3 regions of the Ornithinimicrobium cryptoxanthini genome follow, and region 3 is predicted to be linked to each of the others. Evidence: predicted binding sites of a transcription regulator. Region 3 holds the regulator's gene; each other region holds the start of a gene.
The links. The regulator LexA, encoded in region 3, represses DNA repair genes until DNA is damaged. The targets are predictions, from matches to a motif close to TCGAACANNTGTTCGA.
Positions count from the first base shown of each region.

Region 1 (7,446 bases), 1.0 Mb from region 3:
AGGGGACCTTTGGTTATGAGGTCGTGGCCCCCCTGCAGACCGCCGTCGGCACGCTGACCGTCAACCGGGGGTGGGGCCCGAACGCTGAGAACGCCGCCACGCTGCCCGACGTGCCCACGACGCCAGAAGGTCCGGTGGAGGTCACCGGGTGGCTCCGGCCCGGTGAGGTGGACCTGGACCGTGCCGCTGTCGAGGGGCAGCTCGCGTCGATCAACCTGGCGGCGGCCGGTGAGCAGTGGCAGCGACCGGTGCTGGGTGCCTATCTGGTCCTGGAGTCGGAGCAGCACGTCGGGGAGCCGGGCAGAGACATCGCGCGACCGCTGCCCCTGGAGCCGCCGCGGACCGGTCTAGGAGCGCACTTCGCCTACTCCCTCCAGTGGTGGCTGACCTCACCCGTCGGGTTGATCCTGGTGCTGGTGATGGCCCGTCGGGAGTGGCAGGACACGGAGGCCGGGGCCGGGACGGCTCGTCCGGCGAAGGCCAAGAAGGTGCGCATCTGGGACGAGGAGGACGAGTAGCCGAGCCTCTCGGAGTGCGCGGGTGCGACGATGGGGCCATGGACCTGGGACTGGCGGGACGTGGCTATGTCGTGACCGGAGGCTCTCGCGGGCTGGGCCGGGCCACTGCAGAGTGTCTGGTGGCCGACGGGGCGTCAGTGTTGATCGTGGGACGCGACCCTGACTCGGCGGCCGCGACGGCAGCCGAGCTGACCGAGCAGGGCGAGGGCACGGCATACTCCCTCGCCGTTGACCTGGCCGACCCCACCTCTGGCGAGCAGATCCTGCACGCGGCCCAGGCGCAGCTGGAGTCTGTGGATGGCGCCGTGCTCAGCGTGGGTGGCCCGGCGACCGGACCCATCCGGGACAAGACCGACGAGGAGTGGCGGGCGGCCTTCGAGCAGGTGCACCTGGGTCCCCTGCGCGTGGCGCGCGCCCTGCTCGAGGCGGCGACCCGCCCGCAGGCCATCACCTTCGTCCTGTCGACCTCGGTGCGCACTCCGCTGCCCCCGTTCGCGCTCTCCAACGGTCTGCGTCCCGGCTTGGCGATGGCCGCCAAGATGATGGCTGATGAATACGGCGAGCTGGGGCACCGGGTCAATGGTGTGCTGCCGGGTCGGATCGACACCGACCGGGTCCGGCAGGCCGACGCAGCCAGCGACGACCCGGAGCTGACCCGAAGGCAGTATGCCGAGCAGGTCCCGTTGCGCAGGTATGGCCAGCCCGAGGAGTTTGGCGCCGTCGCAGCCTTCGTCACCTCTCCTGTCGCCTCTTATGTGACGGGGTCCATGGTGACGGTCGACGGCGGCGCGACACGCACGATCTGAGCCGAGGTCGTGCAGGAGCGCTAGGCTGAGCGGCGCGATGCCCAGGGGTCGACGCCAGGGGCGTGGTGCGAAGTTGTCGAACAGGAACCAAGGAGTCAGACCATGCCCGTCGCCGTTGCCTTCAACGCGAGGCCCAAGGGTCGTAGCGCCATCTTGGCGGCCATGGAGTGGGCCAGGGTCCACGAGACCTCCGTGCTGGTGCTCCACGTGCAGGACACCGGAGTGACCGGCACCGCGGGGCTTCCCGCCGACGATGCCAGTGTCGAGTCGGTGCGGGAGCAGGTCGCGGCGATCACGGCCGACCTCACGGATCCCTCGACGCCGCAGTGGCAGGTCATCTCCCTGACCTCGGCCGGAGATGTGGCCTCCGCACTCCTGGAGATGGTGAGAGCCCACGACGTCGACGTGCTGGTCGTCGGCTCTCAGAAGCGCTCGGAGCTGGGCAAATATCTTGCCGGCAGGACGGTGCAGCGGGTCCTCCTCGACTCGCCGGTGCCCGTGCTGGTGGTCAAGAGCAGTCCGAAGGCGTAGTCGCCCCGCTCACCCTTCGTCCTGCAGCTCAGGCCAGGCGCTCAAGTCCCGCCGGTGGTCCTGCATGCCAAACCGGCACCCTCCCCGTGCTCATCCACAGGCTGGTTGCGCTCTGCGACCCACTGTCGGACATCTGTTCTAATATAGTGGTAGTGGAGAGAACAGACGTTCGTGGGGAGGTGACAATGATGGGGACAGAACTCTTAGCCGACCGGCTCGGGGAGTTGCTGAGCGCTACCCCTGGGCTGGAGTTAGGCCGGGACGGGCTCTGGCGTGGGTCCTGGCCGTTGCCGCCCATCGTGCCGGAGCCGGCTGACGGGCAAACCTCATCACGGGCCGACAGGACGTCGCAGGAAGACGCTGAGGAGCAGCTGCGGGCGGCGTTAGCGCGACTGGGTGTGGAGCCTGGGGCGGCGGAGGCGTTGACGCGTGCCTCGCTGGCCTGCGCGACCGTCGCCGAGCGGCCGAGCACGTCTGAGGCCCCGCAGCTGGTGGAACACGGCAGTGACCTGCTCGGGGCGATCGAGTCCCTGACCGGCGTGGCCGGCCATCTGGAGTCGGTCGTCCTCTCCGCGACCAAGCAGTTGACCTGGGTGCACGGGAAGTTGCTGCTGGGCGACAAGGGCGCGACCAGCTCGGAGGAGCTCTCTGCCTCCCAGCAGGAGCTGTGGCGTGCGCGGGCGAAGTCGAAGACCTGCGCAGAGATCGAGGCAGGCATCGGGTGGGGTGAGGGCGAAGTCCGCGACCTGGTCGCTGTCGCTAACGCCGCACCCGAGGTCGCCGGCCCGGTCCACCACTCCCTGAGGTGTGGTGAGTCGTCCTGGCGGTTGGTCCGCAGTTACTACCGGGCCTGCACCGGCATGGCCCACGAGGACGGTGCCGCGATCGCCAACGGCTTCTTCGGCACCGACCCTTGTGCTGCGGTCACCGAACGCCTCGACTCCGCCGGGAGCTTTCTGGGTGGCCCGTGGCGGCACAAGGAGTTCAACCGGGCCCTGAAACGCGAGATCGCCCGGGTCAACGCCCAAGACCCCGAAAAGCAGAAAGAGGCCGACGCTGCCGCGAAAGCCAACGCCGACACCCACCTGATGCTCGATGAGAACGGCACCGGCACCTTCATGATCGGGACCACCCCGCTGGAAGGGACCGCGATCAACGAACGGATCGACGCCGCCGCCCGCCGGGCCCGCGCCCTGGGCGACCCACGCAGCCAGCGTCAGCTGCGGTGCGCGATCGCGACCGCGCTCCTGCTGAAAGGGACCGTCGACCTCTCGGCCATCCCCGACGACCCGGACCAGGTCACCATTGAACAGTCCGAGCAGCTGGCCCGGGTCCTGTCCGGGCTACCGCCGGCCACCCTGGACGTCATCGTCCCCCTCACCACCCTCCTCGGCACCGATGCTGAAGGCACCCCGATCCCAGCAGCGTTCACAGCCCGACCCGGCAGTACCCAAGGTCCGGGCGGGCCGGGTTGCACCTGCACCTGCACCTGCGGCGCCAGCGGCACCGCGACCGGCTCGTCCACCACGACGACATCGGGTGCCGCCGCGACGGCAGGCTCCGGCGACCCACCAGGTCCCGGCCTGAGGGGACAACCCTGCCCCGACCCCGCCGCTCAAGCCCCTAGCCACCCTGATGCTGATGCTGATGAGGATCCCTACGATCTCGTCGATGAGCAGATCCGCCTGCCCGATGTCGGTGTCGGTGAGGTCGTCGGGCGCGAGTCACTGTTCCTGTCCCCGACTCAGGTGCGTGACCTGGCCCTGGTGCCCGGCTCGACGCTGTACCGCCTGCTGACCGACCCGGCCACCGGCCGGTGCGTAGAGCGGTCGATCACCGCCTACCGCTTCGATGCGGCGATGCGGGCCCAGATCATCGCTGCTGACCGGTTCTGTCGCGCCCCCGGCTGCGTCAAGCCCGCCAAGATCTCCCAGCTGGATCACGTCCAGGAGTACGGCACCACCGGTGGTCACACCTGTGAGGCCAACGCCATGGCCCTGAGCACTACCCACCACGACAAGAAGACCAAGAAGGACGTCGACGCGATCATCAACGCCGACCGTGACGTCACCTGGACCACCTTGCTGGGGCGGATCTACACGACCAAGGCCTTCGATTACAACCAGTACACCAAGCTCCTGACCGCGGCGAAGACCCAGATCAACCAGGAGATCGCCGCAGGGGCGACGAAGGGCGACGCGATCGACACCGCGATCTACCAAGCCCTGTCCTACCGGCCCCCCGGATCACCCTTCGAAGCCCGCGAAGACAACCCCGGGTTCGAGGACGACTTCACCGGCTGGGACCAGATCACCCTGACCCACACCGGCCCCGACGGACAACGGGCCTACCGCCCCGCCCCCGACACCACCCGAGCCGAACACGAGCGCCATAGGGCTACCCGCACCCACCACGACGACGCGAGCGATGGCGATCAGCCGAACCGTGGCGAGCACGAGGCCGGTGAGCAGCAGGCCGGTGACCCGGACGACCGCGAGCACGGACCCTGGTCCGACCCCCACGACGACCCACCACCCTTCTAACCCAAGGAGCGACGCCGCCTCGGCGACTCCTCCCGCTCACTTCAAAGACTCTGGCTCAGCACTCCGATCGGTGCGGAACTGCGTGTCATACAGGGCGCGATACAGCCCACCCTCGGCCAGCAGTTCCTCGTGGGTGCCGCGCTGCACCACCCGCCCTCGCTCCAGCACCAGGATCTGATCGGCATCGCGCACGGTGGACAGGCGGTGAGCGATGACGATCGAGGTCCGACCCGTGAGCGCACGATCGAGTGCCCGTTGGACTGCGGCCTCGGACTCGCTGTCCAGGTGGGCTGTCGCTTCGTCCAGCAGCACGACAGCCGGGGACTTGAGCAGCAGTCTGGCAATGGCCAGACGCTGCTTCTCACCACCGGAGAGCCGGTGTCCACGGTCACCGACGACCGTGTCCAGACCATCGGGGAGGCGGTCCACCAGTGCCCAGACCTGCGCTGCCTGCAGCGCCTCCTGCAACTGCTCGTCCGTGGCGTCGGGCGCGGCATACAACAGGTTCGCCCGGATCGTGTCGTTGAACATGTGGGCTTCCTGCGTCACGACGCCGACCGTCTCCGACAGGCTGGCAAACGTGGCCTGCCGCAGGTCGGTGCCACCGATCCGCACGCTCCCACGGGTCGGGTCATAGAGCCGTGAGACCAGGGCCGTCAGCGTCGTCTTGCCCGCCCCGCTCGGACCGACCAGTGCCACAAGCTGGCCCGCGCCGATGTGCACGTCGATGTCGTGCAGGACGTCTCCCTCCCCTTCGCGACCCAGATCCGGTCGGCTCTCCAGGGAGGCCACCGAGACCTCCTCGTGCGACGGGTAGCCGAAGGACACGTCATCCAGCTCGACAGAGACCGGACCGTCAGGCAGCTCCACGGCGTCCTGCGACTCACGCACCAGGGGGCGCAGATCGAGCACCTCAAAGATCCGCTCAAAGGAGACCAGTGCCGTCATCACGTCGACCCGCACGTTGGACAGTGCCGTCAGGGGGCCGTACATCCGCCCGAGCAGGGCAGCCATGGCCACGAGAGTGCCCACTGACAGCTCGTCGGCGACAGCCATGAGGCCACCCAGGCCATAGACCAGGGCTGTGGCCAGCGCTGCCACCAGACCCAGCCCGGCCATGAAGATCACCCGGTTCACCGCGATCGCTACCCCGGCGTCACGCACGCCACGGGCGCGGGCGGCATACTCCTGGCTTTCCTGGACCGGCCGACCGAAGAGGCGCACCAGCAGGGCACCAGCGACGTTGAACCGCTCGGTCATCCTCGTCGCCAGCTCCGCGTTGAGAGTCATCTGGCGCCGGGTCAGCTCCGAGAGCCGCTGCCCCATCCGGTGCGCTGGGATCAGGAAGATCGGGAGGAGGAGCAGCGCCAGCAGGGTGATCAACCACGACATGGTGAAGAGGGCACCCAGGATCAGCACCAGGGAGACCACGTTGCTGACCAGCCCGGACAGGATGCTCGTGAAAGCTGTCTGAGCTCCGATCACGTCCGTGTTGAGCCGGTTCACCAGGGCGCCGGTCTGCGCGCGGGTGAAGAAGGCGATGGGTTGCCGCAGCACGTGTGCGAAGACCTCGCTGCGCAGGTTGAGGATCAGCCCCTCACCGATGCGGGAACCATAGAAGCGCGTGACGATCGTCAGCAGCGCCTCAAAGACCGCCAGGACAGCCACGACGACCCCGAGCCAGATGACGACGTTGCGGTCTTTCGGGATGACCCCGTCGTCGATGATCCGCCCGAGCAGGAGGGGCGTAGCCACCCCGAGCGCCGACGCCACGATGGTCAGGACCAGATAGAGAGAGATATCTGCCCGGAACGGCCTGCCGTAGCCGATCACCCGCGGGCCGGTGCCCTCGCGGAACTTGTGGTCGCGCACCGAGCGGTCCTTAGTGAAGCTGCGCACCGATCCCATGGGCCCACGGCCCATCCCCATGCTCATGCCGCTCCTCCTTCTCGCGCCCTCCGGCTGCTGTTCAGGCCGTCACGCAAGGGTGATGAGGTCCTGGTAGTCCTGGCTCCAGTGGTCCTCGACGCCGTCGGGGAGCAGCAGGACCCGCTCGGGCTCAAGAGCCGCGACCGCACCCTCATCGTGGCTGACGAGCACCACGGCTCCCTCGTAGGCCCGCAGAGCCCCCAGCACCTCTTCACGCGAGGCGGGGTCGAGGTTGTTGGTCGGTTCGTCGAGGAGCAGCACGTTGGCTGCCGACACGACGAGCATGGCCAGCGCCAGCCGGGTCTTCTCTCCACCGGACAGCACCCCAGCCGGCTTCTCCACATCGTCGCCGGAGAAGAGGAAGGAGCCGAGCACCTTCCGCGTCTCCGTCTCGTCCAGGTCCGGCGCCGCGGACTTCATGTTGGCCAGGACGGAGCGCGCCACGTCCAGCGTCTCGTGCTCCTGGGCGTAGTAGCCCAGCTTCAGCCCGTGGCCTGCCTGGACCTCCCCCGTGTCCGGCGGGTCAACACCTGCCAGCATCCGCAGCAGCGTGGTCTTGCCTGCACCGTTGAGCCCCAGCACGACGACCCGGGAGCCGCGGTCGATGTTCAGATCCACGTCCGTGAAAACCTCCAGCGACCCGTAGGAGCGAGAGAGCCCCTCAGCGGTCAACGGCGTCTTCCCGCAGGGTGCGGGGGTCGGGAAGCGCAGCTTGGCCACCTTGTCGACCACCCGCTCCCCATCGATGCCGGCCAGCAGCTTGTGTGCCCGCCGGGCCATGTTCTGGGCCGCCACGGCCTTGGTCGCCTTGGCGCGCATCTTGTCGGCCTGCGCCAGCAGGATGGCCGCCTTCTTCTCCGCGTTGGCCCGCTCCCGCTTGCGTCGACGCTCGTCGGTCTCCCGCTGCTGCAGATAGGTCTTCCACCCCATGTTGTATTGGTCGATCTCCCCGCGGTTGGCGTCGAGGTGGAAGACCCGGTTGACGACCTGGCCGATCAGGTCCACGTCGTGGCTGATGACCAGCAGGCCACCGGGATAGGTCTTCAGGTAGTCGCGCAACCACACGATCGAGTCGGCGTCCAGGTGGTTGGTGGGCTCGTCGAGCAGGAGCGTGCTGGC
Region 1 covers NZ_CP099490.1:2,060,068-2,067,513, forward strand. The annotation lists gene NF557_RS09505 (SURF1 family cytochrome oxidase biogenesis protein) at 1-518, shown strand, start outside; gene NF557_RS09510 (SDR family oxidoreductase) at 557-1,324, shown strand; gene NF557_RS09515 (universal stress protein) at 1,427-1,855, shown strand; gene NF557_RS09520 (HNH endonuclease signature motif containing protein) at 2,041-4,398, shown strand; gene NF557_RS09525 (ABC transporter ATP-binding protein) at 4,435-6,333, opposite strand; gene NF557_RS09530 (ABC-F family ATP-binding cassette domain-containing protein) at 6,376-7,446, opposite strand, start outside.
Region 1: NF557_RS09520 (HNH endonuclease signature motif containing protein) is a predicted target of LexA. The motif match lies at 1,981-1,996, and genes of this name have one in related genera.

Region 2 (7,446 bases), 580 kb from region 3:
TGGCGGCCTTGCCGATGCGCCAGGTGGCTGGCATGGTCGGCATCTCAGGTCCCTATCTCTCACAGATCGAGAACGGTCTGCGGGCCCCGAGCGACCAGGTGCTGCGCAACCTCGCCGAGACACTCGGCATACCCCTGGACGACCTGATGGACGAGAGCGCCGACGACGACGCTGCCGCAGAGGACGCGTTCAAGGAAGTCATCAAGGCCGACCCCAACCTCACGGCAGCCCAGCGCAGGGCCATCCTCGAGGTCTATTCATCGATGGTCGCGGCGACCCGCTCGCAGCGACAGACGAGGGACTGAACCCGCAAAGACCTCATCGGGCCTACATTTGACCCATGCTCATCGGGCGTGCACCTGAGCAGCGGACTCTTGAGGCACTGGCCGCAGGAGCCCGCGTCGGGCGCAGTGGTGTGCTCGTCGTCGTCGGCGAGGCGGGCTGCGGCAAGACCGCGCTGCTGGACCACCTGGCGGCCACCATCCACGACATGGACGTATGCCGTGTGGTCGGCACGGAGGCCGAGCGCGACCTCGGTTTTGGTGGGCTCTCCCAGCTAGTGGGCGTGCAGACAGGCGCCGTGGAGGAGCTGCCGGAGCCGCAGGCCCGTGCGCTGGCGGTGGCGCTCAACCTCCGGACCGGGACCGACGTCGACCGGATGGCCGTGGGGGCGGGCACGCTCGGTCTGCTGAGTCGTCGCGCGGAGAGCCAACCCCTGGCTGTGCTCCTTGACGACGCACACCTGTTGGACCACTCGTCGGCCCAGGCCATCACCTTCGCGGCCCGGCGACTGCTGGCCGATCCGATCCTGCTCGTCGCTGCAGTCCGGGCAGGGGAGGACAGCCCCTTGTTGTCGGCCGGCCTGCCAGTCCTGGAGCTGGGCGGTCTGGGGACGGCAGCTGCTGGTGAACTGCTCTCCGAGCGCTCAGGCCGGCGCTTCACGGCCGGACAGATCGAGCGGCTGGTCCGTGCCACGCGGGGCAACCCACTTGCCCTCCTCGAGCTGGGCGATGATCTGGAGGCGCTTGACAGCCTGGGTCCTGACGACCCGGTCGCGGTCCGGTCCGCGCTCGCCAGGTCCTTCTTGAGCCGCACCGGGAAGCTCACGGCTGCGGCCCGGTCAGCGCTCGTCGTGGCAGCGTGCTCCAATGGTGATCCGCTGGTGGTCCACGGGGCCTGCCGTGCCCTCGGCATCGACCACGAGGGCCTTGCGGAGGCCGCCGACGCCCGGCTGATCGCCGTGACCGGCACCATCGAGTTCCGACACCCGCTCGTGCGGGCCGCCGTCGTCGGCGCCGCCGCACCCGAGGAGTTGCGGGCGGTGCACGCGGCACTGGCGGAGGCGACCGCCGCTGACGATCCCGACGGACGGACCTGGCACCTGGCTGCCGCAGCCTCCGGTCCGGACGACGAGGTTGCTGCGGCCCTTGACCGGGTCGCGGTGCGCGCGCGGGAACGGTCGGCCTATGACGTGGCCTCCTCTGCCCTGGAGCGGGCCGGGCGGCTCGCGTCGTCACCGGGAGCGCGGGGGGCTCGGTTGCTGGAGGCCGCCGAGTGCGGGTGGATCTCCGGCCAGGGACAGCGGGCCCTCACGCTGCTCGAACAGGCTGGCGAGCCGGGCTCACCGGATCTGGTTGCTCGGGCCGGTCACCTGCACGGCACCATCGCGGTCCGGACCGGCTCAATCCCAGAAGCCATCAAGGTCTTTAGCAGTGCGGCGCAACACGTTCAGGCCAGCCACCCGGACGCCGCCGCGGAGCTCTGGGCCGATGCCGTGACCGCTGCCTTGACCGCGGCTGACACCCGGTTCCTGCGCGTGGCCGCCACGGCGTTGACGGAGCTAGAACCACGGCTGACCGACGCCAGGTCGCGGATCCTGGGTGCACTGGCGACCGGGATGGCGCTCACGCTCACCGGAGGGGGTGGCGCGGACCGGATCCGGGCGTCCGTCCACCACCTGGCCACCAGCGACACGCTGCGAGCAGACCCGATGCGCGCGCAGTGGCTGGTGCTCGGGCCCCTGTTCCTGAGGGAGGAGGGGCGCTATAGGGCCCTGGTGCAGGAGGCGTTGACCGAGACCAGGGCCGCTGCTGCGATCGGGGAGCTGGCACACCTGCTGTGGCTTGTGGCCCTCGATGACGCTGCCTCGGACGGATGGTCCCGGGCGGACTCCGAGTTCCAGGAGAGTGTCGCGTTGGCCCGAGAGCTGGGACACACGACCGACCTGGCGCTGGCCCTGGCAGGCCTGGCCAGTTTGGATGCCCGGATGGGACGGGGGCCGGCGTGTCGCGAGCACGCCGTGGAGGCCATCGGACTCTGCGCCGAGAAGGACATCGTGATCGGTCGGGTGTGGGCGAGGTTGGCTCTGGGCGAGCTCGAGCTGGGTGCCGGACGGGCGGAAGAAGCCCTGGTTGAGCTGGACCAGGTCGACGCCATCCTCTCGGAGTCAGGCCTGCAGGACATGGACATCCACCCGGGTCCCGCTCGAGTGGAGGCCCTGATGCGGCTCGGACGGGTCGACGAGGCCACCAGGGTGGGCCAGGAGCTGCACCGGCTGAGCACTGCCAAGGGGCAGGCATGGGCGCTTGCTCGTGCGGAGCGGGCGCTGGGGATGGTGGCTGAGGGCGAGGCCGCGGACGAGCACTTTGCGATGGCGGCGCAGTTGCACGACGGCACCCCGGACCAGTTCGAGGCCGCGCTGACCGCGTTGGCCCACGGGGCCTCACTGCGCCGCCGGCGCCGTCGTCGCGACGCGAGGGTGCTGCTGCGCGCAGCACTCGAGGGTTTCGAGCAGCTCGGTGCCGCCCAGCGCGCCGAACAGGCCGCCGTCGAGCTCACCGCGACAGGAGAGACAGCCCAGCGACGCGGCGCGAGCAAACTCACGACGCTGACCGCTCAGGAGCGCCAGATCGCCGAGCTGCTCAGCGAGGGACAGACGACCAGAGCGGCCGCCACCGCCCTGTTCCTGAGTCCGAAGACAGTGGAATACCACCTGCGCCACGTCTACACCAAGCTGGGGGTGCGATCCCGGGCGGAGCTGACCGAGGCGCTGGCTGAGCACTGAGGACGGTGGACTCAGAGCAGGTCAGCCAGCATCGCGGCCGCACGCGCAGCGCCGTCGGTCTCCACAGGGCGATAGTCGACGACCCGGTCCAGCTCGGTCAGGACTGCCGCGGCCAGGGCGTCGGGGTCAGCGGCCTCTTCGTAGGGCAGGTGACGGCCGGCGCCATACCGCTCCAACCGGTGTCGCACGTGGAAGTTCTGTTCGAAGTGGTGGCGCAGCGGCACATAGACGAAGGGCCGGCGCCCGGCAGTGAGCTCCATGCAGGTGGTCAGACCGCCCTGCACCACCGCCAGGTCGGAGGCGGCCAGGTGTCGATACAGGTCGGGCAGGAAGCCGCGGACGTTGACACCGCGCCGTCTGGGGAGTGAACGGGGGTCGATCCGTGGCCCTGTCACGACGATGAACCGCAGGTCCGGCGCGGCTCTCCGGGCCAGCGGCACGGCGTCCAGGACTCGCTCCAGCAGTGGTCTGCCCACCCCGGTGCCGCCCACGGTGACGACACACACCCGCTCGTCCTGCGGCATACCAAGTTGGTGGCGCAGCTCTGCGCGGTCCGGCAACGCCGCGGGGTCGAAGCCGGTGACATAGCCGGCGAAGTCGAAGTTCTTGCCCATCCAGTCCGGGATCTGCGGCAGGCCGTCGCCGAAGGAGTCCGGCACCACATCCTCGGGTGAGCCGACGAAGATCGAGCGGTCCCGCACCCGGGCGAAGCGAGCGCGCTGCTCGATCATCTCGGCGTTGTAGTCGGCCGTCAGAGCAGCCTCCTCCGGCCCCCCGTCCGGCATCGGCAGCCACCCCACGAAGTCGGTCATCCAGGCGAAGTTGAACGTCTTGAGCTCGGGGTTCTCGTGCAGGAAGTAGTCCACGTCCCAGGCCTCGTCCCCCACGACCAGGTCGTAGTGCTCGTCCGCCACAAGGTCCTGGAAGACCATAAAGTTGTGCACCAGGATCGCGTCCATCCGCCGGATCGCCTGGAAGGCGTGCAGGTCGTGCTCACCGGACTCGTGCTCGACGTGGGTGGACTCGCTGGCGAGCCAGGCCGAGGCTGGGTGGACCCGCTCTCCCGCGGCCTCCAGCACCCGGGTCACCGGGTGCTGGGCGAGCCAGTCGACCTCGATGTCCGGCTCCAGGCGGCGCAGCTCCTGCACGACGGCCAGGTCGCGGGCGGCGTGCCCGAGACCGATGGGCGAGGACAGATAGAGCACACGCCTGCGCCGGGAGGGGGCGAAGGTCCAGGTGGTGGGCTCGGTCGGACGATCGGTGGACCCGATGACCGGCGCACAGGCGGAGGTCGCGAACTCGTGGATCAGCCGGTTGATCTGGACCGGGGAGCGGGACATGAGTCCGTGCCCGCCGCCCTCGATCAGGACGAGCCGGCCCCCGGTCAGCTCGGCAATCCGGCGACCGACGGCGTCGGATCGGACCCGGTCGTCGGTGCCGTGCACCACGAGCACCGGACAGGTGACGCGCTGGGCAGCCTCGTCGATCGACCGGCACACGACGCCGTCGCAACCGAGTCGTCCGAGGTTGGCGTCGACAAGAGTCTGCGGGTCGGTCTGCTCCGACCAGCGCAGGGCGTCCTCGAGCTGCTTGGTGGAGTGCGGCTCGGTGAACATCTGGTGGAAGAAGAAGTCGCGGAAGTCGGCAAAGTCGCCCTCGGTCCAGTAGTACCGGTTGTATTTGGCCCAACCCTGCGTCGGGTCCAACCGCTCGTCGAAGGCGTGGGCATCCCGCACCGGCTGGCTGACGCTGACTCCGCACGAGGGGGAGAGCGCGAAGACCCCGTCGACTCGGTCGGGGTGGTCGGCGGCGGTCTGGATCGCCCAGGACGCCGCGCACGAGAGCGCGACCAGAACCGCCCGCTCGGTCCCGGTGGCATTCAGCACCGCCGTCACATCGGCTGCGCACTCGTCGTTGGAGTATGCCGAGGCACCGGTGGGGCGCCCAGAGGCACCCGTGCCCCGGCCGTCGAAGGTGACGACGCGGAAGTGCCGGGAGAGGTAGCCGACCTGCGCCTTCCAAAAGCGGGAGTCGAAGATCTGCCAGGTGGGCAGGAGCAGCAGGGTCCGCGGCCCGGTGCCGTAGGTCTGCCAGGCCAGGTCGACACCGTCGCGGACGGTGACCCCGGTCGTGGCCGGCTCGACGGCCGTGTCGGTCTGGTCGCTCAAGCCGGCCACCGGGCTCACATCCTCACTTCGAAGACGTTGTTGAACGGGGTGCTGGCGACCGTGCGGAACTGGGTGAACCCGGCTGCGGTGGTGACGTCGCGGATTCTGGCCGGCCCCGCCTGGGTGCCCAGGGCAGTGCCGACATCCTGGGCGAGGGACGTCGGTGTGCACAGCAGGGTGGAGAACGCGTAGTAGACACGGCCCACCGGGTTGAAGTTCTCCTCAGGCCGGTCCCCGGCGATCGGCTCGACGATCATCCAGGTGCCATCGGGGGCGAGGATCTCCTTGACCTGACGGGCGGCGCCCACGGGGTCGCCCATGTCGTGCAGGCAGTCGAACATGGTGACCAGGTCATAGCCTCCACCGGGGTGCTCCGTGCTGTCGGTGGTCTGGAACGTGGCTCGTCCGTCCACGCCTGCCTCGGCTGCCCGCTGTCGAGCAACCTCGATCGAGCCCGCGTGGTAGTCGGTGCCGAGGACGGTGCTGTTCGGGAAGGCCTGCGCGATGAGGATCGCGGGTGCGCCATGGCCACTCCCGATGTCGGCGACCTTCGCGCCACGCTCCAACTTGGCCACCACGCCGTCGAGAGCAGGCAGCCAGCCGTTCACGAGGTTGGCCAGGTAGCCGGGCCTGAAGAATCGTTCGCACCCGGCGTGGACGTCCGTGTTGTGCTCGTGCCAGCCGTAGCCGGCGCCGGTGCGGGCGGCCGCCACGATGTGCGGTGCGTCGCGCACCGTGCCGTGGACGAACTGGAACAGCCCCTGCACGTAGCCGGGGCAGCTCGGGTCGGTCAGGGCGGCCGCGTGCTCGGGCGAGATGCTGAACAGCCCGGCCTCGGGGTCGTAGTCGATGTAGTCGCCGGCGGCCTGGGCATTAAGCCATTCGCGGGCGTAGTGCTCATCGGTGTCGGTGGCCCGGGCGAGCTGAGGTGCGTTGAGCGGGCCGAGGTCGGCCAGGGCGCGGTAGTAGCCGAGCTGGTCGCCCATCACGACGAGGGCGCCGTTCAGGCTAGCTCCGACCTCGTCGACGGCCCGGAAGACAAAACCCATCAGCTTGTCGGGGTCGAGCTCGGTCGCCGGGGGAGGGGTGGTGGTGATGGCCATGGTAGTGATCCTTCGCATCTAGTGTGGCCCGCAGATCGTGGCTCCGCTAGCCCGTGCCACCAGACTCATCCCTTCGGGCCACTCACCGCATCAGGTGCTCCACCTAGTCCTGACGCCGACGCAAGCCTCGCACATGTGTGCTAATATGGTGGTAGTTGGAGGGAGCGGGCGCAGTGCCCACACAGGTGAGGGGAAGGGGGGTAGTGATGTCGACCGAAGTGTTAGCCGACCGGCTGGAGCGGTTGTTGAGCGCTGCTCCTGGGCTGGAGCGTGGTCGTGGCGGGCTCTGGCGTGGGACCTGGCCGTTGCCTCCCATCACGCCGCAGCCAGTTGATGAGCCGACCCCGGAGCCCGATGACGACATCTCGCAGGATGAGGCTGCGGAGCAACTGCGCGCGGTGCTGGCGCGCCTGGGCGTTGGGTCGGGTGTGGCGGAGGCGTTGACGAGCGCGTCGCTGGCGTGTGCCACCGTCGCCAGCTCCGACGCGGGGCGCAAGCACCTGGAAGCGCCGCGGTTGCTGGAACACGGCAGTGACCTGCTGGGTGCGATCGAGTCCCTCACCGCGGCCGCGGGGCACCTGGAGTCGGTCGTCCTGTCCGCGGCGAAGCGGTTGACCTGGGTGCACGGCAAGCTGCTGCTGCGCGAGAAGGGCGCGACCAGCCCAGAGGAGCTCTCGGCCTCTCAGAAAGAGAAGTGGCGCTCTCGGGCGAAGTCCAAGGCCCGCACCGACATCGAGGCAGGGATCGGGTGGGGTGAGGGCGAGGTGCGCGACCTGGTCGCTGTCGCCAACTCCGCGGTTGAGGTCTTGGGCCCGGTCCAGCACAGCCTGCGGATCGGGGAGTCGTCCTGGCGGTTGGTCCGCAGTTACTACCGGGCCTGCACCGGCATGGCCCACGAAGACGGGGCCGCGATCGCCAACGGCTTCTTCGGCACCGACCCAGGCGCTGCGGTCACCGAACGCCTCGACTCCGCCGGGAGCTTTCTGGGTGGGCCGTGGCGGCACAAGGAGTTCTACCGGGCCCTGAAACGCGAGATCGCCCGGGTCAATGCCCAAGACCCCGAGAAGCAGAAAGAGGCTGACGCTGCCGCGAAAGCCAACGCCGACACCCA
Region 2 covers NZ_CP099490.1:1,644,046-1,651,491, forward strand. The annotation lists gene NF557_RS07590 (helix-turn-helix domain-containing protein) at 1-305, shown strand, start outside; gene NF557_RS07595 (helix-turn-helix transcriptional regulator) at 341-3,064, shown strand; gene NF557_RS07600 (alpha/beta fold hydrolase) at 3,076-5,241, opposite strand; gene NF557_RS07605 (class I SAM-dependent methyltransferase) at 5,247-6,335, opposite strand; gene NF557_RS07610 (HNH endonuclease signature motif containing protein) at 6,542-7,446, shown strand, end outside.
Region 2: NF557_RS07610 (HNH endonuclease signature motif containing protein) is a predicted target of LexA. The motif match lies at 6,463-6,478, and genes of this name have one in related genera.

Region 3 (7,446 bases):
CCGCTCGGGTTACACACCCGACCAGCCAGCAGCCCACGCGGCCGCCTACGAGGGACGTGGTGAGCCCGCGGACTCGGCCGCTGGCAGTTCGATGGACGGTGAGCAGTTCGGCACGGTCGAGCCGGTGACGGCTGACTCCGGCCCGGACATCGGGTCGACGACCGGTGACTACGGCGAGTTCGAGCGGATCGAGGACCAGCAGGGCGGGGACGCAGCTGCTGCGGACGACGGCGTCGTGAGCGGGTCGCAGTCCCAGACCGGCACGGGCTACCCCCAGGACGACCGTGGCGGTCTCGGTGCTGCCGGGGCGGCGGTTGGCGGTGCTGCCTCAGCGGGCTATGCCGCAGACGTCTCGACCACGGCCTACGAGACCCCCGGCGCGGAGACGGGCGACCCGATCACCGGCACCACCCCGCCGGCTGCCTTTGCCTCCGACGTGGAGCAGCCGGCTGACGGGCTGACGCGTCCGGACGACACGCAGACGGACGACACGCAGGCGGCGGAGGCGCAGGAACTTGAGGCACACGCGGGCGAGGTCACCGATGAGGAGAGCACGCTCGCGGCCGGGACCGATGCCGGTGTCGACGAGACCGGTGAGCCGGAGGTGTTCGGACCCGAGGGCTACCGCCCTGACCGGGACGGCACCGAGATGTCGGACGAGGAGCGCGAGCGCCTCAATCAGGCACGAAGCGCCCTCTGAACCCTGACGCCCCACGCACGACAGCACCTACACACGACAGCGCCGTCCGACCATCGGGTCGGACGGCGCTGTCGTCGTGCTAGGTGCCACCTGGCGGGGAGGGGGGAGGACTGCCAGGTGGCACCGGTCTGGGACAGCACGTCACCAGGGAAAGGTGTTCCTGCGCGTGCTCAGACCCGGCGCAGGACTGCGGTGACCTTGCCGAGGACCACAGCGTCGTCACCATCGATCGGGTCGTAGGCCTCGTTGTGCGGCATGAGCCACAGCTTGCCGTCCGTGCGCTTGAACGTCTTGACCGTCGCCTCGTTGTCCAGCATGGCCGCGACGATGTCGCCGTTGATCGCGTCGTCCTGACGACGCACCACGACCCAGTCGCCGTCGCAGATGGCCGCCTCCACCATCGAGTCACCGACCACCTTGAGCAGGAACAGCTCACCGTCACCGACGATCTGACGGGGCAGGGGGAAGACATCCTCGACGGCCTCCTCGGCCAGGATCGGTCCACCGGCCGCGATCCGGCCCAGGACGGGCACGTAGGACGCGGCAGGGCGTGCGTCACCGATGCCGGTCTCGTCGTAGATCTCCGCACCTGAGGCAGTGGCCTCCTCGGCTGCCGGCGTCCGGCGATAGCCCGGTGCCTGACCTTCACCGGAGCCCGGCAGGACGACCTCGATGGCGCGCGGACGGTTGGGATCGCGGCGCAGATAGCCCTTCCGCTCCAGCATGCGCAGCTGGTAGGCCACCGACGAGGGGGAGGCCAGCTGCACCGCCGTGCCGATCTCGCGCAGGCTCGGCGGGTAGCCGCGTTGGTCCACGGAGTCGCGGATCACGTGCAGCACCTTCTCCTGGCGGGGAGTCAGGTCCGCTCGCCCGTCCCGGTCCGGCATCTCGTGAATGTCAGCCATCGTGTTGCCCCTCTCGCTCCCTGGCGACTCCCTGGAACTGCAGGTCAGGGGGTCTGTCAGTGGTCCCTGGTTAGGTATTTGACGTGAGCACATCGTACGAGCATTCGAACGCCGAGGCAAACACCAGTTCGACGTGGCGTGTCGACAACAGTCGTACGGCTGTGCTAGAAATGACACAAGCGTCCGACGGACAAGCGTTCGGGACACGGAAAGATGGAGGAACCATGAGCGCCATCGCACTGCATGACCTGACGGCACCTGACCTGATGGACCGGGACTTCCCGCCCGCGCCGGGCGTCCGGAGCTCAGGGCGCGGCCACCTACGGCTCGTGACGGCAGACGACCTGCCTCAGACGGGGGCGATGCGGGCCCCTGCCGGGACCCCGTTGACGCTGACCCGCCGTGCCCGGTTGCTCATGACTCTCACCGTGGCCGGTGCCCTGGTGGTGGTGATTGCGGCCGCGATGGGCGTCTTCCCGGCGATGGCCGCAGGCAGCCACACTGTCGTGGTGCAGCCGGGTCAGACGCTGTCACACGTCGCGGTGGCCGAGCTGCCGGAGCTGCCCATGGACCGCGCGATCGTGCAGATCCAACTGGCCAACGAGATGAACTCCTTGGACGTCCAGGCCGGCACGGTCCTGCAGATCCCCCAGCCCTGAGCGGTTCCGCGCAGTCGCTGTGCTGGTCGGGCGGGGTCGGTGTGCTGATCGGGCGGGGTCGCTGTGCTGATCGGGCTCGTCGGTGCGCTGATCAGGCCTGGTCGGCGGGGCTGGTCACAGCCTCCCAGACGACCGGCAGCTGCTCGCTGGGGATGAAGTAGCCACTGATGTGCGGGTCGAACATCAGGCCGTGGATGTCAGCGGCCGTGTAGGTCTCATTGGACTCGACAACCTCAGTCGGCGGCAGCGCGATGGCGTGCAGGTCCTCGTCCGGGCCGATCATCTGCTGGCGCACCGCGAAGTCACGAGCTCGCTCCGAGGATGTGAACGCCAACAGCATCAGCTGCCCATCGATCTCAGCCGCGGCAGGTGACTCGGCGCCGGTGTCGCCGACGGCGATGAACCACCAGTGGTCCAGGCCCATGGTCACGCGCCACAGAGCGGCCATCCCGACCTGGTCCTCGGGTCCGGTGACCTGGGCAGCGAGACGGTCCGTCTCGTTCTCGGCAGGCAGGTCGCGCTGCGCCGAAGCGGCCGGGTCGGACGGCTCGGAGGAGGGGACGGTGGCTTCGTTCATAGGTCCAGTCGATCACACTGAGAGCCAAAACGTCCTCTCACGGGGCACAGTGATGCCATCTTCTGCACCAGGTCGAGCCGGCGCCGACAGGCGTCTCGTCGCCCCGGATCAGCCCCGCGGGGTGGCTGGAATGATCCGCTGCCCCTCCTGGGTGTAGCCGCCCACAACTGGGGTCGGGGGCAGCACACCGTGGATGCTGGGGCCCATGCCGTCCAGCGGGACCACGACCTCCTCGGAGCCGACGGTGAACTCCTCGCCTCGCACCTCGACCTCGATCGGGGCGCCGTCCTCGACGCGCAGGCGGATCTCGGTGGAGCGCACGACCACGTGCAGCCGCGACCCGAGCCAACTCATCCGCCAGCCCAGCTCGGGCCACGACTGCGGCAGGCGCGGGTCGAACTGGAGCCCGCCCCAGTGGTCCCGCATGCCACCGAACCCGGAGACCAGGCCCGCCCAGACCCCACCGGTCGAGGCCACGTGCACCCCGTCTGCGGTGTTGCCCTGGCGGTCGGCCAGGTCGACGAAGAGTCCGTCGTAGAAGTAGCGCAGGGCCATCTCGTGATATCCGACCTCTGCGGCCACGATCGACTGCACCACGGCGGACAGCGTGGAGTCGCCGGTCGTGATCGGGTCGTAGTACTCAAAGTTGGCGCGCTTCTCCTCCAGCGTGAAGAACTTCCCGCCCAGGAACATGGCCAGCACCACGTCGGCCTGCTTCAGCACCTGGAAGCGGTAGATCACCAGCGGGTGGTAGTGCAGGAGCAGCGGTCGCTTCTCCTGCGGGGTCCTGGCCAGGTCCCACACCTCCCGCTCCAGGAAGTGCAGGTCCTGCGGATGGACCCCCAGAGACTCGTCATACGGGATGAACATCCCATCTGCCGCACGCTGCCACTCGATCACCTCCTCGTCCCGCAACCCGAGCCGCTGCACTGCTCGCGCGTAGTCCCGCGGGTCAGAGGCCCGCAGCTCGGTGACCGTCCGGACGGCGTGGAAGAGGTTCTCCCGCGCCATCACGTTGGTGAACAGGTTGTCGTTGACGACGGTGGTGTATTCGTCGGGTCCGGTGACCCCGTGGATGTGGAAGGTGTTGTCCCCGTTGGTGGCCCAGAAGCCCAGGTCGGCCCACAGCCGGGCCGTCTCGACCAGGATGTCCACTCCTTCGGCGAGCTCGAACACCCGGTCGCCGGTGGCCCGGACGTACTGCACCAGGGCATGGGCCACGTCGCCGTTGATGTGATACTGCGCGGTGCCCGCCGCGAAGTAGGCCGACGCCTCCTCACCGTTGATCGTGCGCCACGGGAAGAGTGCGCCCGCCTGCGACATGTCCCGGGCCCGGGTCCGGGCCGCGTCCAGCATCTGGTGGCGGAAGCGCAGCGCGTTGCGTGCGATCTGCGGGCAGGTGTAGGTCAGGAACGGCATCACATAGATCTCGGTGTCCCAGAAGTAGTGCCCGCTGTAGCCCGAACCGCTCACCCCCTTGGCCGAGATGCCGTTCGTCTCGGCCCGCGCGGACGCCTGGGCCAGCTGGAAGAGGTTCCACCGGATCGCCTGCTGCACGGCCGGCTGCTCGGGCGTGGTGACGTCGGCGCGTCCCCAGAAGTCGTCCAGCCAGGCGCGCTGGTCCTCGCGCAGGTGGACCACCCCCTCGGCCCGGACCCGGTCCAGGGTGCGCTGGCACCGGTCGGTGAGCTCACGCACCGGGACGCCGCGGGACGTGTGGTAGGTGACGTACTTGGTCAGGTGGATCGGCTGCCCCGCCCTGGCCTTGATCCGGAAGACGCTCTTGGCGCTGTCCTCCTCGGCGATGACCTCCTCGTCGAACTCGTTGTCCGTCTCGATCGCGTGGTCGATGGCCAGGGCCAGCGTCATCCGGGACTCGTGGCAGACATAGCCGAGGACGGCGCGTCCCTGTCCCTCGCTCACCCAGTGGGCCTGCGGGTCCAGGACGCGGCGGTCAAAGCCCTGCGCCTTGCGCGGGTCGTCGCCCTCGCCCATGGCGGCGGCGCGCACGTGGTATTCGTCGAACCCGTCCTGCCGGTTGAGCACCTGGCTGGAGATCACGATCGGGGCGTCGCCGTCCAGCATCTCCACGTCCATCGTCATCACGGCCAGGTGACGCTCGGTGAACGAGACCATCCTGGTGGTGGTGACCTTCACGCGCTTGCCGGACGAGGTGCGCCAGATCAGCTCGCGCCGCAGGTGCCCGTCGCGGAAGTCCAGGGTCCGCTCGTAGTGCTCGAGATCGGCCTGGGCGAGCAGCAGCGGCTCGTCGTCGACATAGAGCTTGATGACCTTGGGGTCCGGCACGTTGACGATCGTCTGCCCCACCCGCGCCAGGCCGTAGGCGTCCTCGGCGTGCTGGATGCTCCACGTCTCGTGGAAGCCGTTGACGAAGGTGCCGTGGGTGTGCGTGTCGCGGCCCTCCTCGACGTTGCCGCGCAGCCCGAGATAGCCGTTGCCGACAGCAAACAGGGTCTCGGTCACGCCGAGGTCGGTGCCGTCATAGGTCGACTCGACCAGGGCCCATTCGTCGACCGGGAACCTCGTGCGGTCCATCGGGTCGGTGGCCGGTGAGACCAGCGCTCGCTCATGGAGCCCGTGGTCGGTCTCGCGCAAGCTCATCGCGGCTCTCCGATCAGCTCGGCCAGGTCCTGCACAACCACCTCGGCACCCGCGCGCAGCAGCGCCGGCTCACCGGCCCCCCGGTCGACCCCCACGACGAGACCGAAGTCTCCGGCAGCCCCGGCCTGCACCCCGCTCAGCGCGTCCTCCAGGACCACGGACCGGGACGAGGGAACGCCGAGCTGTTTGGCGGCATACTCATAGGTGTCGGGTCGCGGCTTGCCCGGCAGCTCCTGCTCCACGGCGACCACGCCGTCCACGACGACCGGGAAGCGGTCCGCGATCCCGGCCGCGCGCAGCACCTCCGGGGCGTTCTTGGACGAGGAGACGACCGCCATCGCGACCCCCACCTGCTCGAGGTGGTCCATCAGGGCCAGCGACCCGGCATACGCCGTGATGCCGTCGGTGCGCAGTACCTGGGTAAACAGCTCGTTCTTGCGGTTGCCCAGACCGCTGACGGTCTGAGCGTCGGGCGGGTCCTCAGGAGTGCCCTGCGGCAGGGTGATGCCGCGGGCGGTCAGCAGGGCGGCGACGCCCTCGTAGCGCGGCCGCCCGTCGATGTAGGCGAAGTAGTCGTCCTCCGTGTAGGGCTCGCCGACCCCCTGCGCGTCGAAGAAGTCGGTGAACATCCGGGCCCAGGCGCTCATATGCACCTCGGCAGTCGGGGTCAGGACCCCGTCGAGGTCGAACAGGGCTGCGTCGTAGTCGTCCCAGTACACACGCCCCACCCTAGGACTCCCTGGGGTGGGGCGCATGACACGGGACCGGTTGGTCTGGCGGGGACGACGGGCGTATGCCGATGTGCCGGGTGCGGCGGTTGCGTCGGGTCTTCGCTCAGTCGGTGTAGTAGTTGAAGGTGGCGAAGGCGTGGTCGAGGGCGAGGACGTCGCGCTCGTGCATCATCTGCAGGAGCAGCAGGGCGGTGAACGAGCCGTCGTTGGGGGTGGCGGCCAGGACGACCACCTGGTTGCCCGAGCCACCGCAGTCGCTGTAGCGGTGGTAGTAGCCGGTGTAGAGGCCGTCGGTGTAGTCCGACTGCCCGTCGTCGGCGCAGTCCGCGGCGAAGTCCATGCGCTCGATCAGCCCCTCGAGGTCCTCGGTGGTGTCCGTGACCGTGTAGATCAGACCCGGCTCCGTCCACGTGGTGTTGAGCCGCTCGATGCTGGGCGCGGCCTGGATGAACGGCTCGCCGGTGTCGACGGAGACGGCGGTGACCCGGTCGGACCACTCGGTGGGCACCTCGACCAGGATCGAGTCGGTGTCGTCCACGACGGTCTCGTAGGTGTAGGCCTCGGCCGACTCGCCGCTGCCCGCGGCGACCTCGTCACCGATCTCTTCGACGAAGGACATGACCGGCACCATCGCGGCGTCCTCCTGGATCGGGTTGTTGAGCTCACCGCGCAGCACCTCACCGGTGTCCCAGCGCAGCACCTCGATGGAGACCGGGGTGCCCTCCCCGGAGGTGCGCAGCACGTCGCAGTACTCGGCCATGGTGCCGGTCGGGGCCATCGGCAGCCCGTTCAGGTGGGTGATGATGTCGCCCGGCACGACCTTGGCCCGGGCCGCCGGTGAGCCGGCCTTGACCCCGCTGACCCACAGGCCGGTGACGTCGAGCGAGGCGTCATACACCGGCATGGCGTTGACGCCGAGCGACTCGTAGTCCCCGTCCTGCAGGTGGGAGACCACCTCCTGGGCGAGGGTGTGGTCGATCGCGTACTGCTGACGGACCATGTCCTCGGGCAGGTAGCCGGAGAAGTGGATGCCGGTCACCTGACCACTGGTGTTGAGCAACGGGCCGCCCGAGTTGCCGGGGTGGGCGGCGGCGTCGTGCTCCAGCGAGTGGTCGACCGAGGCCCAGGTGAGCTCCTCACTGGCGGCACGTGCCTTGGAGACGATGCCGCGGGTCAGGGTGTATTCCGGGTCGCCGAGCGGGAAGCCGGCGACATAGATCTCCTGGCCGACCGAGATCGGCTCCTGCGACCA
Region 3 covers NZ_CP099490.1:1,063,129-1,070,574, forward strand. The annotation lists gene NF557_RS05030 (PRC-barrel domain-containing protein) at 1-700, shown strand, start outside; gene lexA (transcriptional repressor LexA) at 871-1,605, opposite strand; gene NF557_RS05040 (LysM peptidoglycan-binding domain-containing protein) at 1,830-2,264, shown strand; gene NF557_RS05045 (hypothetical protein) at 2,356-2,841, opposite strand; gene NF557_RS05050 (glycoside hydrolase family 65 protein) at 2,950-5,463, opposite strand; gene NF557_RS05055 (HAD family hydrolase) at 5,460-6,218, opposite strand; gene NF557_RS05060 (S1C family serine protease) at 6,298-7,446, opposite strand, start outside.